DNA from 3 places in the Enterobacter cloacae complex sp. HYC003_NIDB genome. Region 3 is predicted to be linked to each of the others. Evidence: predicted binding sites of a transcription regulator. Region 3 holds the regulator's gene; each other region holds the start of a gene.

Region 1 (5,682 bases), 2.3 Mb from region 3:
AATCACGGTATCAAATTTCATGGTTGTGCTCCTTCTCCAGACCGCAAAGCCCCTGATAGACCCAGCGGGTAAACTCGCTTTCGCGCAGGGCATCGCCCCAGGCGACGGGCTGAATGCCTTTCCAGCGCTCGTTTAAAAAATCGCTGAGCTGGGCAAGCGACTGGGTTGACGTGGTGGCGTGAAAACGTTGCAGCAGCCCGGCGGCACGGCAGGCGCACAGCTCCCCCTGACAGGTGCCCATCCCGACGCGCGTGCGGCGGCGTAAATCGAGCAGGTTGTTCACCGTCAGGTTTTCCACGGCATACTGCACCTCGCCTGCGGTCACGGCTTCGCATTCGCACACCAGGCTGCGGCTGAGTCGCCCTTCACCGAGCCAGGTTGGGGTGCGGTCGCCGTGACGGTAAATCGCTGAACCGCGAAGCGGGGCAGGGAGTGAAATGATTTTGTGCAGCGTTTTTTCTGTCGATTGCTGCGAGCCGGGCAGAGCCTGTTCCGCCGTCACGCACGGTGCGGTGTTGCCGAGCTTACGGCAGACGGCATCGCTGGCCCACTGGGCCATCAGCCGGTAGGTCATCAGCTTGCCGCCGGTAATGGTGATAAACCCGTCCATGCCGTCGCGTTCGGCGTGATCGAGCAGCACGATGCCGCGGCTGACGTTACGCCCGCTCGGATCGTTATCGCTGGCGACAAGGGGACGCACGCCCGCGTAGGCACGCAGAATACGCGTCTGCGCCATCACCGGGGCCAGCTTTTCCCCTTCGCGCAGCAGGATATCCACCTCTTCAGCGGTGACGCGGTTGTAATCAATTTCGCTGTAGTCCACATGCATTGAGGTCGTGCCGATTAACGAAATGGTGTCCCCCGGCACGAGGATATCGGCGTCAGACGGTTTACGGCAGCGGTTGATGACATGGTTATTGATGCGGTGGTCGAGGATCAGCAGCGAGCCTTTCGCCGGGAACATGCGCACCGACAGGTCCGCGTATTCCGCGATGCGCTGGCCCCAGATCCCCGCCGCGTTGACCACGACGGCGGCATACAGCTCGCGGTGTTCGTTGTACTGCGCATCAAACACGCGCACTCCGCGCACGGTATTACCTTCACGAATAAGCCCGGTGACGTGATGCCCGGTCAGGATCTGGGCGCCATGTTCCCGCGCGTCGAGCATATTGGCGGCGGTCAGGCGGAAAGGATCAACGGTTCCGTCCGGTACCTTTACCGCGCCCAGTAACGCCGGGTTTACCGAGGGTTCAAGTCGGCGCGCCTGCGCAGGATCGATCGCCTCGGCCTGAATGCCTGCCGCCGTGCACGCGGTGATAAAGGTTTGCTGAAAGCCGAGGTCATCTTCTGGAAGGGTGATAAAAAGACCGTTGGTCGGTTCAACGCAGTGGCGGGCGATGCGCCTGAGGATCTGGTTTTCAGCGATACACTCGCGTGCTGACTCAGCGTCAGTGACCGCATAGCGGGCGCCGCTGTGCAACAGACCGTGATTACGTCCCGTCGCGCCGGTGGCGATATCGTGGCGTTCCAGAAGCGTGACGCTCAATCCCCGCAGGGCGCAGTCGCGTGCGATGCCGGCACCCGTCGCGCCACCGCCAATGATAATCACATCGCTGAAGCGTGGATCGTGAATTGTCATTGCCTTTCCTCTATGTTCGTTTTTTAGCATTTAGCCACATTGATCGTGTGGTTTGTTTGATTTCGAACATAAACGCGCGAAATTCGAAAGTGAAACGTGATTTCATGCGCTTTTTTGCGCATTCTGTCATATTTCTGTAACAATCTGTGCGTTGATTCACAGTAACATTCACCGTGATTTCTTAACATCGCCGCCTCTGTAGCCGGGCGCGAGATGCCCGGTCATTTTTTGAAAGGCCACGGAGGCTGTTATGCTCAGTATCTTTAAACCTGCGCCACATCGGGCGCGACTGCCAGAGGCAGAGATTGATCCTCTCTACCGCCGTCTGCGTTGGCAAATCTTCCTCGGGATCTTCTTCGGGTATGCGGCGTACTATCTGGTACGTAAAAACTTTGCGCTCGCCATGCCGTACCTGGTGGAGCAGGGCTTCTCTCGCGGCGATCTGGGATTTGCGCTGTCGGGGATCTCCATCGCGTACGGTTTTTCGAAGTTCATTATGGGGTCGGTGTCGGATCGTTCGAATCCGCGCGTGTTCCTGCCCGCCGGTCTGATCCTCGCGGCAGCGGTGATGCTGTTCATGGGCTTTGTGCCGTGGGCGACCTCCAGCATTGCCATCATGTTCGTGCTGCTGTTCCTCTGCGGCTGGTTCCAGGGGATGGGGTGGCCGCCATGCGGACGCACCATGGTTCACTGGTGGTCACAGAAAGAGCGTGGTGGAATTGTATCTGTGTGGAACTGCGCACATAACGTCGGGGGCGGGCTTCCGCCGCTGCTGTTCCTGCTGGGGATGGCCTGGTTCAACGACTGGCATGCCGCGCTCTATATGCCAGCCTTTGGCGCCATTCTGGTGGCGATTATCGCCTTCGCTCTGATGCGCGACACCCCACAGTCCTGCGGCCTGCCGCCGATTGAAGAGTACAAAAACGACTACCCGGATGATTACAGCGAGAAGCACGAAGAAGAGCTGACGGCAAAGCAGATCTTCATGAAGTACGTGCTGCCGAACAAGCTGCTGTGGTACATCGCGGTGGCAAACGTATTTGTCTACCTGCTGCGCTACGGCATCCTCGACTGGTCGCCAACCTACCTGAAAGAGGTGAAGCACTTCGCGCTGGATAAATCCTCCTGGGCCTATTTCCTGTATGAATACGCGGGCATTCCCGGCACGCTGATCTGCGGCTGGATGTCGGACAAAGTGTTTAAGGGCAACCGTGGGGCGACGGGCGTGTTCTTTATGACGCTGGTCACCATCGCGACGGTCGTTTACTGGCTTAACCCGCCGGGGAATCCGGGTGTGGATATGGCCTGTATGATCGTCATCGGCTTCCTGATTTATGGTCCGGTTATGCTGATTGGTCTGCATGCCCTGGAGCTGGCGCCGAAGAAAGCGGCAGGCACGGCGGCAGGCTTTACCGGTCTGTTTGGCTACCTCGGCGGTTCTGTCGCTGCGAGCGCCATCGTCGGCTACACCGTCGACTTCTTCGGCTGGGATGGCGGCTTTATGGTGATGATTGGCGGCAGCGTGCTGGCTGTTCTGCTGTTGGTTGTTGTGATGATTGGTGAAAAACGTCACCACGCCGAAGTGCTGGCGCGTCGTCAATAAGGAGCATTGCGATGAAATTAACTCAGTTAGCGACAGGCCTGCTGCTGGCGGGCCTGATGACAGGCTCCGCGCTGGCGGCGGATAAGATCGTGATCGCCCACCGTGGCGCCAGCGGTTATCTGCCGGAGCATACGCTGCCGGCAAAAGCGATGGCCTATGCCCAGGGCGCGGATTATCTGGAGCAGGATCTGGTGATGACGAAGGACGACCAGCTGGTCGTTCTGCATGACCACTATCTTGACCGCGTCACGGACGTGGCGGAGCGTTTCCCGGATCGCGCCCGTAAAGATGGTCGCTACTACGCCATCGACTTCACGTTGGCGGAGATCCGCTCACTGAAGTTTACCGAGGGCTTCGAGATTGAAAACGGTAAGAAGGTGCAGGTCTATCCGGGACGTTTCCCGATGGGCAAGTCTGACTTCCGTATTCACACCTTCGAAGAGGAGATCGAGTTTGTTCAGGGGCTGAACCACTCGACAGGCAAAAATATCGGTATCTACCCGGAAATCAAAGCGCCGTGGTTCCACCATCAGGAAGGGAAGGACATTGCCGCGAAGACGCTGGAGGTACTGAAAAAGTACGGCTACACCAGCAAGCAGGATAAGGTTTTCCTGCAATGTTTCGACGCCGCGGAACTGAAGCGCATCAAAACCGAGCTGGAGCCGAAAATGGGGATGGATCTCAATCTGGTGCAGCTGATTGCGTATACCGACTGGAATGAAACCCAGGAAAAACAGCCGGACGGGAAGTGGGTGAACTACAGCTACGACTGGATGTTTAAGCCGGGCGCGATGAAGCAGATTGCGCAGTACGCCGACGGCATCGGGCCGGATTACCACATGCTGGTGGCGGAAGGCTCAACGCCGGGTCACGTGAAGCTGACGGCGATGGTGAAAGAGGCGCATGCGAGCAAGATGCAGGTGCATCCGTATACCGTACGCGCAGACCAGCTGCCGGAGTATGCGACGGACGTGAATCAGCTTTACGACGTGCTGTATAACCAGGCGGATGTGGACGGGTTGTTTACGGATTTCCCGGATAAAGCGGTGAGCTTTTTGAAGGATAAACGCTGAAATTGCCGGGTGGCGGCTGCGCCTTACCCGGCCTACGAACTGCGGTTTTGTAGGTCGGGTCAGCGAAGCGCCACCCGACATAATTACATCTCGATCTCAATATCGCCTTTTGCCCGGCAGCAGCAGGGCAAAATCTCCCCTTCACTGATAAAGGCCAGCGGTTCGGTCAGCCAGTCTACCTGGCCTGCGACCAGACGGCAGCGGCAGGAGCCGCAGTAGCCTTCACGACACTGGTACTCTACTTCTACCTGATGCGCTTCAAGCGCCACCAGCAGAGAAGGGTGCTCTTCCTGGCACAACACCTCTGTACCAGAAAGGCTCAGCGTTACGCGGCTCATCAGAGCTGGAAATCGCTCAGGTCGTCGGTGTTGACTTCAGAATCAATCTGACCGACCAGATAAGAACTCACTTCCACTTCCTGCGGCGCAACCTGCACGTTATCGGACACCAGCCAGGTGTTGATCCACGGAATCGGGTTAGAGCGCGTCTGGAATGGCAGATCGAGACCCACAGCCTGCATGCGGATGTTAGTGATGTACTCCACGTACTGGCACAGAATGTCTTTGTTCAGGCCAATCATGGAGCCGTCGCGGAACAGGTAGTCTGCCCACTCTTTCTCCTGCTGGGCGGCCAGCACGAACAGATCGTAGCATTCCTGCTTGCACTCTTCGGCAATCGCAGCCATTTCCGGGTCGTCCGCGCCGCTGCGCAGCAGGTTCAGCATGTGCTGAGTCCCGGTCAGATGCAGGGCTTCGTCACGGGCGATCAGGCGGATGATTTTGGCGTTGCCTTCCATCAGCTTGCGCTCGGCAAAGGCGAAGGAGCAGGCGAAGCTCACGTAGAAGCGGATCGCTTCCAGCGCGTTAACGCTCATCAGGCACAGGTACAGCTGCTTTTTCAGGGCCCGCAGGTTTACGGTAATGGTTTTGCCGTTCACGTTATGCGTGCCTTCGCCCAGCAGATGCCAGTAGCTGGTCATCTCGATCAGCTCGTCGTAGTAGTGCGCAATGCCTTCCGCGCGCTTCTGGATCTGCTCGTTGGTGACGATATCGTCAAACACCACCGCCGGATCGTTCACGATGTTGCGGATGATGTGGGTGTAAGAGCGGGAGTGGATCGTCTCGGAGAACGCCCAGGTCTCTACCCAGGTTTCCAGCTCAGGAATCGAGATCAGCGGCAGCAGCGCCACGTTTGGACTACGACCCTGGATGGAGTCCAGCAGCGTCTGGTACTTCAGGTTGCTGAGGAAGATGTGCTTTTCGTGTTCCGGCAGTGCCTGGAAATCGATACGGTCGCGGGAAACGTCAACTTCTTCCGGACGCCAGAAGAAGGAGAGTTGCTTTTCAATCAGCTTTTCGAAGATGTCA
Region 2 (5,682 bases), 1.8 Mb from region 3:
ATTGAGCAACCGCGTAACGATATGGAGCAGTGGCTGATGAGCACGGTTGCTCAGCAGTCAAAGCAGGCGGGCATTGCCATGCCGCAGGTAGCCATCTACCACGCGCCGGATATTAACGCGTTTGCTACCGGTGCGCGTCGTGACGCGTCCCTGGTGGCCGTCAGTACCGGCCTGCTGCAAAACATGAGCCGTGACGAAGCGGAAGCGGTTATTGCTCACGAGATCAGCCATATCGCCAATGGCGATATGGTCACCATGACCCTGATCCAGGGCGTGGTGAACACCTTCGTTATCTTTATTTCTCGTATTCTGGCACAGATTGCTGCCGGGTTTATGGGGGGCAACCGTGATGAGGGTGAAGAGAGCAACGGCAACCCGCTGATCTATTTTGCTGTTTCAATGGTGCTGGAGCTGGTGTTCGGTATCCTGGCAAGCATCATTACCATGTGGTTCTCCCGTCATCGTGAGTTCCACGCGGATGCCGGTTCCGCGAAACTGGTGGGTCGTGAAAAGATGATTGCTGCGCTGCAACGACTGAAAACCAGCTACGAGCCGCAGGAAGCAAACAGCATGATGGCCTTCTGCATCAACGGCAAATCAAAGTCGCTGAGCGAGCTGTTTATGTCTCACCCGCCGCTGGATAAACGTATTGAAGCGCTGCGTAGCGGCGAATACCTGAAGTAACGTAATCGGGTTGAAAAGAACCGGGCTGGAGCCATTCTCCGCCCGGTTTTTTTATGCCTGCGCCTTTGGCTGGGTGACGCGAAGGCCGCTAATGACAGCCGCGAGGGTCGCCAGGGTCCCTGCGGTAATTAGCGCAACGTGTGTCGCATTCTGCCCGGCAAGGTTAAACATCAACGCCACTAGTGCGGCCCCGGTGCTTTGCCCTAACAGTCTTGCCGTGCCCAGCATCCCGCTGGCGCCACCGCTGCGATGACGTGGGGCAGAGGTGATAATCGTGTGGTTATTAGGGGACTGGAACAGACCAAAACCGGCCCCGCACAGGATCATGCGCCAGATAATATCCAGATCCCCCGGCGAGGCGGGCAGGAGCGCCAGCGCAAACAGTCCCACCGCCATGACAACCAGCCCAATCGCCCCCAGAAGCCCGGCATGGACGCGCTCAATAAGGTAACCGGCCAGCGGGGCCATCACCATGGTTGCCAGCGGCCAGGGCGTGAGCAGCAAGCCTGTCTCCACTTCTGAACGGCCAATCACGCTCTGCAAAAAGAACGGCAGTGCAACCAGCGCCAGCATCTGGGCGCAGAACGAGCAAATGGAGGTACAAATGGATAGCGAAAACAGCGGAATACGCAGCAAATCCACCGGCAGTAACGGCACGGGCAGCGCCAGCTGACGTCGAACAAAGAAAAAGCCGATGATAAGCATGGCAACGATTTCTGCGGCAATGAGCGACAGAGACTGTCCCTGCGCAAATCCGCTCAGCGCGGTAATCAGCAGGCCAAAAGTCAGCGCGTTCATCACGGCGCTGGGCAGATCGAAACGTGGCATGGTGCTTTTCGGACCATTTTCCGGAAGATAGCGCAGGGCGAAGAAGATCGCCACAATGCCCAGCGGCACGTTAATGGCAAACAGCCACTGCCACGAGGCAACGGACAGGATGGCGGCGGCAATCGTTGGGCCGGCGGCGGACGACACGGCCACAATAAAGGAGTTAATGCCCATGCCGCGCCCCAGGTGGCGTTGAGGATAAATAAGCCGTATCAGGGCCGTGTTCACGCTCATTAGCGCCGCGCCGCCAAAGCCCTGCGCGATACGCGCCAGCGTAAGGGTGTGCAGTGAATCTGAAAGGGCACAGAAGAGCGAGGTGAGGGTAAAGACCACCAGCCCGCACTGGTAAACCCGGCGATAACCAAACATATCGCCCAGGAAAGAGAGTGACAGAAGGGAAATCACAATCGCTATCTGGTACGCGTTCACAATCCAGATGGAGCTTGCCGGCGAAGCATTAAGGTCTTTGGCAATGGTAGGAAGAGCCACGTTGGCAATCGCACCGTCAAGGACAGCCATCGAAATACCGATGACAATAGTGGCAATTGCCCCGTACCGCTGCGATAAGGGCAGGCCATCAGAAACGTTTTTTTGCATGGGGAAAGAATGACTCAGCGTGAAATTATTTTCAGAGTAACTATTTTAGCATCGTTATTTCGGTTTTATGTCGCAGATTTGTAACGAAGTAAACCCAGATAGATTGCAGCACGCATCACACGAATTTATAATAAAAACCGGTTCTGATTTTTATAAAACACTCTCTATGAGGTGATAAATGGCAATCGCAGATTTGGATAAGCAGCCAGATTCTGTTTCTTCCGTGCTGAAGGTGTTTGGCATCTTGCAGGCGCTCGGAGAAGAGCGTGAAATTGGTATTACAGAGTTGTCGCAGCGTGTGATGATGTCGAAAAGCACCGTTTATCGCTTTTTGCAGACGATGAAATCATTGGGTTATGTCGCGCAGGAAGGAGAATCAGAAAAATATTCTCTGACCCTGAAACTGTTTGAACTGGGCGCCCGCGCCTTGCAGAACGTGGATCTGATCCGCAGCGCTGACATTCAGATGCGTGAACTTTCACGACTGACGAAAGAGACAATTCACCTCGGTGCGCTGGATGAAGACAGCATTGTTTACATCCACAAAATTGACTCCATGTACAACCTGCGCATGTATTCACGCATTGGTCGTCGTAACCCGCTGTACAGCACCGCAATTGGTAAAGTACTGCTGGCCTGGCGCGATCGCGAAGAGGTGAAGCAAATCCTTGACGGGGTGGAGTACAAACGCAGCACCGACCGCACGATTACCAGTACGGAAGAACTGCTGAGCGTGCTGGATAAAGTGCGTGAACAGGGTTACGGGGAAGATAACGAAGAGCAGGAAGAGGGGCTGCGTTGCATCGGTGTGCCGGTGTTTGACCGCTTCGGCGTTGTCATTGCGGGCCTGAGCATTTCGTTCCCAACGCTGCGTTTCTCTGAAGAGCGTCTTCATGAATATGTGGCGATTCTGCATACCGCAGCGCGCAAAATTTCAGAGCAGATGGGCTATAACGATTATCCGTTCTGATCGACGCCACCAATAAAAACGCCGCACTTTTGCGGCGTTTCTGTAAGCGAAGTTCAGCGCTGATTAACCGTTATCAACCACAACAGATGATTTACGCAGCACAGGACAGTTGGTTAACCCGATGATCCCGCTGTCGGAATGTATGTACTGAGCCGTGCTTATCCCCTGGGCGGTAAGATATTTACACTGGATACCCAGACCCGCGGCATTTTCTTTGCTCCCCATTAATACGCCGTACCCACTTAATAACAGGCCGATCCAGACAATGGCCAGTACAATTACTGTACGAATAAGTAAACGCATCGTTGCCTCTTTTTTCTTTGTTGTCATAGAGTAAGCGTAACGGCTTTACGCAGTGAAACAAGTGCACGATTCCGAAAAGCGTCTGTTGAAGGTACAGTTAGCCCCTGTTTAAGATAACCGTGATAACCTGGCTGTATCAGGTCATAAGACGGAGTGTGGAGTGAAAAAAATACGCTGGGTAATTCTGATTATAGTGTTGATAGCATGCGTGGTGCTGTGGACGCAGACTATCAATGTGATGTGCGATCAGGATGTACAGTTCTTTAGCGGCATTTGTTCAATCAATAAGTTTATCCCCTGGTAGAGACCATTTTTACGCTGAGTGATGTCCTTACGCGGCGGCAGTGGTAAAATGGTGGTTTTTACTGAGGTGGTGAAATGGGTGAGTTACTGAATTCGGGGCTGCTGAGCATTGCATCCCTGGTAATGTCTTTGTTGGTGCTGGTCGTTGGGCTGGTGCTGTGGTTTTTCGTTAACCGCGCCAGCTCCCGCACAAACGAGCAGATTGAGCTGCTGGAGGCATTGCTCGATCAGCAGAAACGGCAGACTGCGCTGCTGCGTCGTTTGTGCGAAGCCAACGAGCCGGAGGAGAAAGCGGTACCGAAGGACGCTGTTGCTCAACAACAAGACGAGGAAGACTTCATTCGCCTGGTAGCTGAACGATAGTCTGCCCGGAGCGGGGAGGTGGCCTGACGTACGCGTAAATCCCCTCCCTTATCAAATGCATCCCACAACTTCCCGGCATTTAATTAAGCAGCAGTTAACTCATGTTTTAGCACACTGAAAACTGGCGAATATTTATCCTTATTTAACAAATTCAGTTTCGTTGAATAAATAGTGTGCTTTATCTTTCCTGAAGTGTTTTATTTTTATCGAAACGTTTTGCTTGCCTTGTTTTGAGGCAGAGTCATAAAAATTTCATTATTTTGGTGCAGATTAACACTTATTAAATGGTGGTTTTTAATACAGTTAGCAAAATGTAATTAACATCGTATATTCCCTGACACATGTTGGTGCGTTGCAATGTTTTCAGCATAACTTTTCACAAAATGTTCTAACTCAGTCATTCCTTTAAAGAAATTCTGGGATTGGGATGGACGCTTTGAAATGATTGAGCTATGTTTAAAAAGTCTTTGATTACAGGGCGCGTCAACGCACCCTGCGGGCAGTGAGGTCAGGTGGCGCTTCATTTGACAATTCGCATAACTGTGCAGATTGTTATGGAGTAACGTCTGAATTTGTGCGGCGGATCGAGACACGTTTAAAAATGGCTTGCCATATTAAACGTTGTGTGTGATAACACGTTTTGGGTCAAACGAGGTACAGTTCTGTTTATGTGTGGCATTTTCAGTAAAGAAGTCCTGAGTAAACACGTTGTCGTTGAATACCGCTTCTCTGCCGAACCTTATATTAGTGCCTCAAGCAGTAATGTCTCAGTTTTATCTATGTCAAAGCCCGCGGGCTAAGAAAACACTCTAAGGAATTTTGCAAATGGCAAAGATTAAAGGTCAAGTTAAGTGGTTCAACGAGTCTAAAGGTTTTGGTTTCATTACTCCTGCTGACGGCAGCAAAGACGTGTTCGTACACTTCTCTGCAATCCAGGGTAACGGCTTCAAAACTCTGGCTGAAGGCCAGAACGTTGAGTTCGAAATTCAGGATGGCCAGAAAGGCCCAGCTGCGGTTAACGTAACTGCTATCTGATCGAATCACTGCTGACTGAAGCGCTCAGCGCTTCGATCTCAGACATAAGCCTCGCCGATGCGGGGCTTTTTTTATACGCTTATTTTTCAAAATATTACGTAATCTTCCTCTGTTATTATCTTGTTGCAAACCCGCGAGATTATTAGCATTGTTTTCCCGCCTTATTATCCGCTTTTCTCGTTAAATCAGGGCGTTGATTAACAGCCCTGGGGTTAAGGTGAAAAAAAAGACAATAACCACCACCGGAAATTTTACTCCGGCACGTTTTGCACTTCTGTGTCTCGCCATCTTTTGTAGCCTTGCGTTTCTGCTGGGCCGAGTAGCGTGGCTACAAATTATCAAACCGGATAATCTGGTGAAGCAGGAGGATATGCGCTCCCTGCGCGAAGTGGCGATAGACGCCCCGCGTGGGATGATTGTTGACCGTGAAGGGCGACCCCTTGCGGTGAGCGTACCCGTCCAGGCCGTCTGGGCCGATCCCAAAACAGTGCTGGAAAAAGGGGGGATCGGTTTTGACTCGCGCTGGCAGGCCCTGGCAAATGCCTTACACCTTTCTCTGAGCACGCTCGCATCGCGAATTAACAGTAACCCGCACGGGC
Region 3 (5,682 bases):
GGCCCGATCCCCGGCCCGTTGTCCTCGACGCTAAACTCAGCGCCCGCCGGGGTATGCTGCCAGCTCACCGCGATATGCGTCCCTTTCGGGGTATGATTCACGGCGTTATAGACCAGGTTTGAGATAGCGCTTCGCAGCTCATCTTCACTGCCGAGCACTTTCAGCGTGTTATCAACGTCAAAACTCAGGGTGTGCTGATTATGACTCAGCGTTTGGGCTTCGCGCTCCACCACCCGCAACATCATCGGCACATCAATGATGTCGTTTAGCGCCAGCGACGGGGCAGCCTCAATCTTTGAAAGCGTCAGCAGCTGTTTGACCAGCCCTTCCATGCGGAACGTCTGCTCCCGCATGGTATGCAGTGCTTTCTCACGCGGCGCCCCCTCAAGCGTTTGCTCCTGCATCATCTCCAGGTAGCCCTGAAGCACCGTCAACGGCGTACGCAGCTCGTGGCTGACGTTGGCAAAGAAGTTACGTCTCGCGCCCTCAAGCTGGTGCATCTGGGTAACGTCCCGCGCTACCATCAGCCACTGCCGATCGCTGTAGGGCATCACGCGGATTTCCAGATGGCGACCGTTATTGAGCTTCAGATTGTGCGGGCGCGAAAAATCCCGCTTTTTCAGATACAGCGTGAACTCGGGATAACGCAGAAGGTTCAGGATGTTCTGACCATTATCATCCGGCCAGCGCAGGCCCAGCAGCTGTTGCGCGAGGCCATTACACCAGAAGATTGTCCCTTCTTCTGTCGTCAGGATCACCGCGTCCGGCAGCGACTCCGCACCGCTACGAAAGCGTTTGATCAGGCTTCCCAGCTCACGACGGCGCTTTTTGTTACGCATCTGCATCTGGTGCAGGCCGTAGAGTAGCGGTTCCCAGCTCCCGCTTCCCGGCGGGGGTGTCATACTTCTGTCGACCCACAGCCACCAGGAGAGACGCAGTAAATTCCAGAAATGCCAGACGAGCAATCCCGTCACGGCCACCAGTAAAAACCACGGCAGATAGCCAAAGATAGCCCCCAGAATGAGGGCCGGAATACAACATAAGATCAGTTCAAAGACGAGCCTTTTCCATGACAGACGTTCCAGCACGCGTCACACTCCTGTCATTGTTCAGAAACGGGTCGAGAAACGATAACCCGTGCCGCGGACCGTCTGTACCATGCGATCGTGGCCGCTCAGTTCCAGCGCTTTACGCAGGCGGCGAATATGGACGTCAACCGTTCGGTCTTCGACATAGACGTTAGTTCCCCAGACGTTATTCAGCAACTGTTCGCGGCTGTAAACGCGCTCCGGGTGGGTCATAAAGAAGTGCAGGAGTTTAAATTCGGTCGGTCCCATATCGAGGGGATTTTCACCGGTCATGACCCGGTGTGAGGTAGGATCCAGGCTCAGCCCCTGCATCTCAATCACCTCTTCCACCGCCATCGGTGAAATACGGCGCATCACGGCTTTGATACGCGCCACCAGCTCTTTCGGGGAGAACGGTTTAGTGATGTAATCGTCCGCGCCGGTTTCCAGACCGCGCACGCGATCCTCTTCCTCACCGCGCGCCGTCAGCATTACCACCGGGATATCGCGGGTCATCGCCTCGCGTTTGATATGCTTGATAAACTGCAATCCGGAACCGCCAGGCAGCATCCAGTCCAGCAGGATCAGATCGGGCCAGGGTTCATTCAGCTGGTTCACCGCGCTGTCATAATCTTCCGCTTCAACCGGCTGGAAGCCATTTTGTTCAAGCACGAAGCACACCATTTCACGGATCGGAGCTTCATCTTCTACGACCAGAATACGTCTCGCCATACTTTGCCCTGTCTTATCGTATTTAAGTTACAAGTCTGTAATGCGGCGTCATTATGCGTCAGATTTATGACAGATTTATGAAAAACATTACCACTATAAATAGCAAACTGTTGTTTTATTACAGCGGTTATTTTCCGTTCCCCGAACGTTTATAATCCTGCTTTCTTATTATTGCCACGGATCTTTTATGCGCATACTTCACACCTCAGACTGGCACCTGGGTCAAAATTTTTACAGCAAAAGCCGCGCCGCGGAACATGAAGCGTTCCTGAACTGGCTGCTGGAGACGGCTCAGGCTGACGAGGTGGACGCGATTATTGTGGCGGGCGACATTTTTGATACCGGATCGCCGCCGAGCTATGCGCGTGAGCTGTACAACCGTTTTGTGGTCAACCTCCAGCAAACCGGTTGTCACCTTGTGATTGTCGCCGGAAACCATGACTCGGTGGCGACGCTGAATGAATCCCGCGATATTCTGGCGTTCCTCAATACCACCGTGGTGGCCAGCGCCGGACACGCGCCGCAGATCCTGAAAAAACGCGACGGCACGCCGGGCGCAGTGCTGTGCCCAATTCCGTTTTTACGCCCGCGCGATATCGTGCAAAGCCAGGCAGGTCTGTCCGGCAGCGAAAAACAGCAGCATCTGTTGCAGGCCATCACCCGCTATTATCACCAGCAACATACGGAAGCCTGCGCCCTGCGCGGCGATCAGGCCATTCCGATCATTGCCACCGGACACCTCACCACCGTCGGAGCCAGTAAGAGTGATGCGGTGCGCGAGATCTATATCGGTACGCTGGACGCGTTTCCGGCGCAAAACTTCCCCCCCGCCGACTACATTGCCCTCGGGCATATTCACCGGGCGCAGATCATCGGCGGCTGCGAGCATATCCGCTACTGCGGCTCGCCCATTTCGCTCAGTTTTGACGAAACGGGCAAAGCCAAATCCGTGCATCTGGTGAGCTTCACCGGAGGCAAACTCAGCGCCGTTGAGACGCTTGAGGTGCCGGTCACCCAGCCGCTGGCGGTGCTGAAAGGCGATCTGGCCGCCATTACCGCTCAGCTTGAGCAGTGGCGCGGCGCAGCGCTTAATCCCCCCGTCTGGCTCGATATCGAAATCACCACCGACGACTACCTGTACGATATGCAGCGTAAAATACAGACGCTGACGGAAGACCTTCCCGTGGAGGTGCTGCTGGTACGCCGCAGCCGCGAGCAGCGCGAGAAAATACTGCTCAACGCCCAGCGTGAAACGCTTAGCGAACTTCGGGTTGAAGAGGTGTTCGCGCGGCGGCTTGCGCATGAAGAGGTGGACGAGGCCAGACGCACCAGGCTTAACGAGCTGTTTGCCCAGACCCTGCATTCCCTCCATGACGAGGACGAAAACGCATGAAAATTCTGAGCCTGCGCCTGAAAAATCTGAATTCGCTAAAGGGTGAGTGGAAAATTGATTTCACCGCGGAGCCGTTCGCCAGCAACGGACTGTTTGCCATCACCGGCGCAACCGGCGCGGGTAAAACCACGCTGCTGGATGCCATCTGCCTGGCGCTTTACCACGAAACGCCGCGTCTTAATAAGGTCTCTCAGGCGCAAAACGACCTGATGACGCGCGATACCGCCGAATGCCTGGCGGAAGTAGAATTTGAGGTCAAAGGCGTTGCTTATCGCGCTTTCTGGAGCCAGAACCGCGCCCGCAACCAGCCGGACGGGAACTTACAGGCACCGCGCGTTGAGCTGGCCCGCTGCGAAGACGGCAAAATTCTGGCCGACAAAGTCACGGATAAGCTGGAACAAACCGCCGCGCTTACCGGGCTGGACTATGGTCGCTTTACCCGCTCGATGTTGCTCTCTCAGGGGCAGTTTGCCGCCTTCCTGAATGCTAAACCGAGCGATCGCGCAGAGCTGCTGGAAGAACTGACCGGCACGGAAATTTACGGCCAGATTTCCGCCATGGTTTTTGAAAAACACAAAGCGGCACGTAACGCGCTGGAGGTGTGCGAAGCGCAGGCCGCAGGGGTTGTGCTGCTGAGCGAGGAACAGCAGCAACACTTGCAGCAAAGTTTGCAGGCACTTACTGACGAAGAAAAAGTCCTGCTGGCACAGCAGCAAAGCCAACAGAAAGATTTTCAGTGGCTTACGCGTAACGACGAACTGATACGTGAGCAGCAGCGTGCAGCCGCTTCGCAGCAGCAGGCGCAACAGGCTCTGACAGACGCCGCGCCCCAACTGGCGAAACTCCAGCTGGCGCAGCCCGCCGCCCAGCTACGTCCGCTATGGGAGTATCAGCAGGAGCAGACCACCCGCCTGGCGCAGACAACAGAGCGAATTGTTGAAGTAAATACTCGCTTACTCGACAGAGCGGCGCAGCGCTCGCGTATTCGCAACGGTGCGCTGCGCAACCGTGAACAGTTGCAGACAGAGCACAAGGTACTGACGCAGTGGCTGACCGAACACGATCGTTTCCGTCAGTGGGGGCAGGAAATTGCCGGCTGGCGGGCGCATTTTACGCAACTGGGTCGCGATAAAAATCAGCTTGTTGCCCAGTCAGCGCGCATGGCTGAGCTTCGTCAGAAGCTGGCTGAGATGCCTGAAAGTACGTTGACGCTGACGGCTGAGGATCTCGCGACGGCAATGGAGCAACAGGCACAATCGCGGGCGCTCCGCCAGCGTCTGACAGCGCTTCACGCTCGCTTTCAGCCGCTGCAAAAACGGCTGCGCCAGAATGCGGAAAGCGTGCAGAAAGCGCAGGCTGAGCAGGCTAAGCTCAATGAAACGCTGATCCTGCGGCGTCAGCAGTTCAAAGAGAAAAATCAGCACTATGCCGACCTGAAAGCGCTCTGTGAGCGTGAGGCGACAATCAAGGATCTTGAGAACTATCGTGCACAGCTCGAAGCGGGTAAGCCTTGCCCGCTCTGCGGTTCACGCGAACACCCGGCAGTTGTGCAGTATCAGGCGCTTGAACTGACTGACAATCAGCGCCGCCGCGACGCGCTGGAGAAAGAGGTTGCTGCGCTAAAAGAGGAAGGATTGCTGGTGCTCGCGCAGGTGAATGCGCTGACCCAGCAGATCCAGCGCGAGACAGAGGAAGCACAGGCTCTCTCTGAGGAAGAGCAAGCACTCACTAAAGAGTGGCTGGAGGTCTGCGCCTCCCTGAACATAGCGCTGAATATTCAGGATGATATTGCCCCCTGGATGAGCGAACAGGAACAGTATGAACGCCAGCTGTATCAGCTCAGCCAGCGTCTGACGCTGCAAAACCAGCTCAATGAACAGGAAGGTCAGGCGCGCCAGTACCAGCAGCAGCTGACGGCGACGCGTCAGGCGCTGGCGGCCTCGTTACAATCGCTGTCGCTTAGCGTGCCCGATGAAGGGGCTGAAAGCGCCTGGCTGAGCGCGCGCGAAAGCGAATATACCCTGTGGCAGGAAAAACAGGCCCAGCACGGTACGATTCAGGAAGGTATTAACGCCCTGATGCCCATTCTGGAGACGCTGCCGGTTACCAATGATGCAGAAGCCGACGCGGTTATCCCTGAGAACTGGCGCGGCATCCACGACGAATGCGTGTCGCTGCAAAGTCAGCTCACCACCCTACAGCAACAGGAGACGCTTGAGCGTGAACGGCTCCAGCAATCACAGGCTCAGTTCAACGCCGCGCTGACCGCGAGCTGCTTTGCCGATCGGGACGCATTTCTCTCCGCCCTGCTGGATGAAACGTCGATCCGCCAGCTTGAACAACAAAAGCAGACGCTGGAAAACCAGCTCCAGCAGGCCACGGCGCTTTCGGTGCAGGCAAGCCAGCAGCTTCAGGCGCATCAGGCACAGCGCCCCGAGGGGCTGGAAACCGATGCCGCAACGCTTCAGGCGCAGTTACACCAGCTGGCGC

The links. Region 3 encodes PhoB, which activates phosphate uptake and scavenging genes when phosphate is short. Its sites were predicted from a motif close to CTGTCATAAAACTGNCNNAT; they were not measured.
Region 1: glpT (glycerol-3-phosphate transporter) is a predicted target of PhoB. The motif match lies at 1,763-1,782, and genes of this name have one in related genera.
Region 2: kdgR (DNA-binding transcriptional regulator KdgR) is a predicted target of PhoB. The motif match lies at 2,177-2,196, and genes of this name have one in related genera.

Annotation. Positions count from the first base shown of each region.
Region 1 covers NZ_CP114220.1:1,556,011-1,561,692, forward strand. Annotated here, with positions in the region: gene glpB (glycerol-3-phosphate dehydrogenase subunit GlpB) at 1-21, opposite strand, end outside; gene glpA (anaerobic glycerol-3-phosphate dehydrogenase subunit A) at 11-1,639, opposite strand; gene glpT (glycerol-3-phosphate transporter) at 1,890-3,242, shown strand; gene glpQ (glycerophosphodiester phosphodiesterase) at 3,254-4,315, shown strand; gene yfaE (class I ribonucleotide reductase maintenance protein YfaE) at 4,399-4,653, opposite strand; gene nrdB (class Ia ribonucleoside-diphosphate reductase subunit beta) at 4,653-5,682, opposite strand, start outside.
Region 2 covers NZ_CP114220.1:2,020,330-2,026,011, forward strand. Annotated here, with positions in the region: gene htpX (protease HtpX) at 1-684, shown strand, start outside; gene O1722_RS09495 (MFS transporter) at 736-2,109, opposite strand; gene kdgR (DNA-binding transcriptional regulator KdgR) at 2,288-3,079, shown strand; gene O1722_RS09505 (YobH family protein) at 3,143-3,382, opposite strand; gene mgrB (PhoP/PhoQ regulatory lipoprotein MgrB) at 3,543-3,686, shown strand; gene O1722_RS09515 (YebO family protein) at 3,761-4,048, shown strand; partial or broken gene O1722_RS09520 (DUF2627 domain-containing protein) at 4,717-4,861, shown strand; gene cspE (transcription antiterminator/RNA stability regulator CspE) at 4,874-5,083, shown strand; gene ftsI (peptidoglycan glycosyltransferase FtsI) at 5,301-5,682, shown strand, end outside.
Region 3 covers NZ_CP114220.1:3,819,533-3,825,214, forward strand. Annotated here, with positions in the region: gene phoR (phosphate regulon sensor histidine kinase PhoR) at 1-1,088, opposite strand, end outside; gene phoB (phosphate response regulator transcription factor PhoB) at 1,110-1,799, opposite strand; gene sbcD (exonuclease subunit SbcD) at 1,987-3,192, shown strand; gene sbcC (exonuclease subunit SbcC) at 3,189-5,682, shown strand, end outside.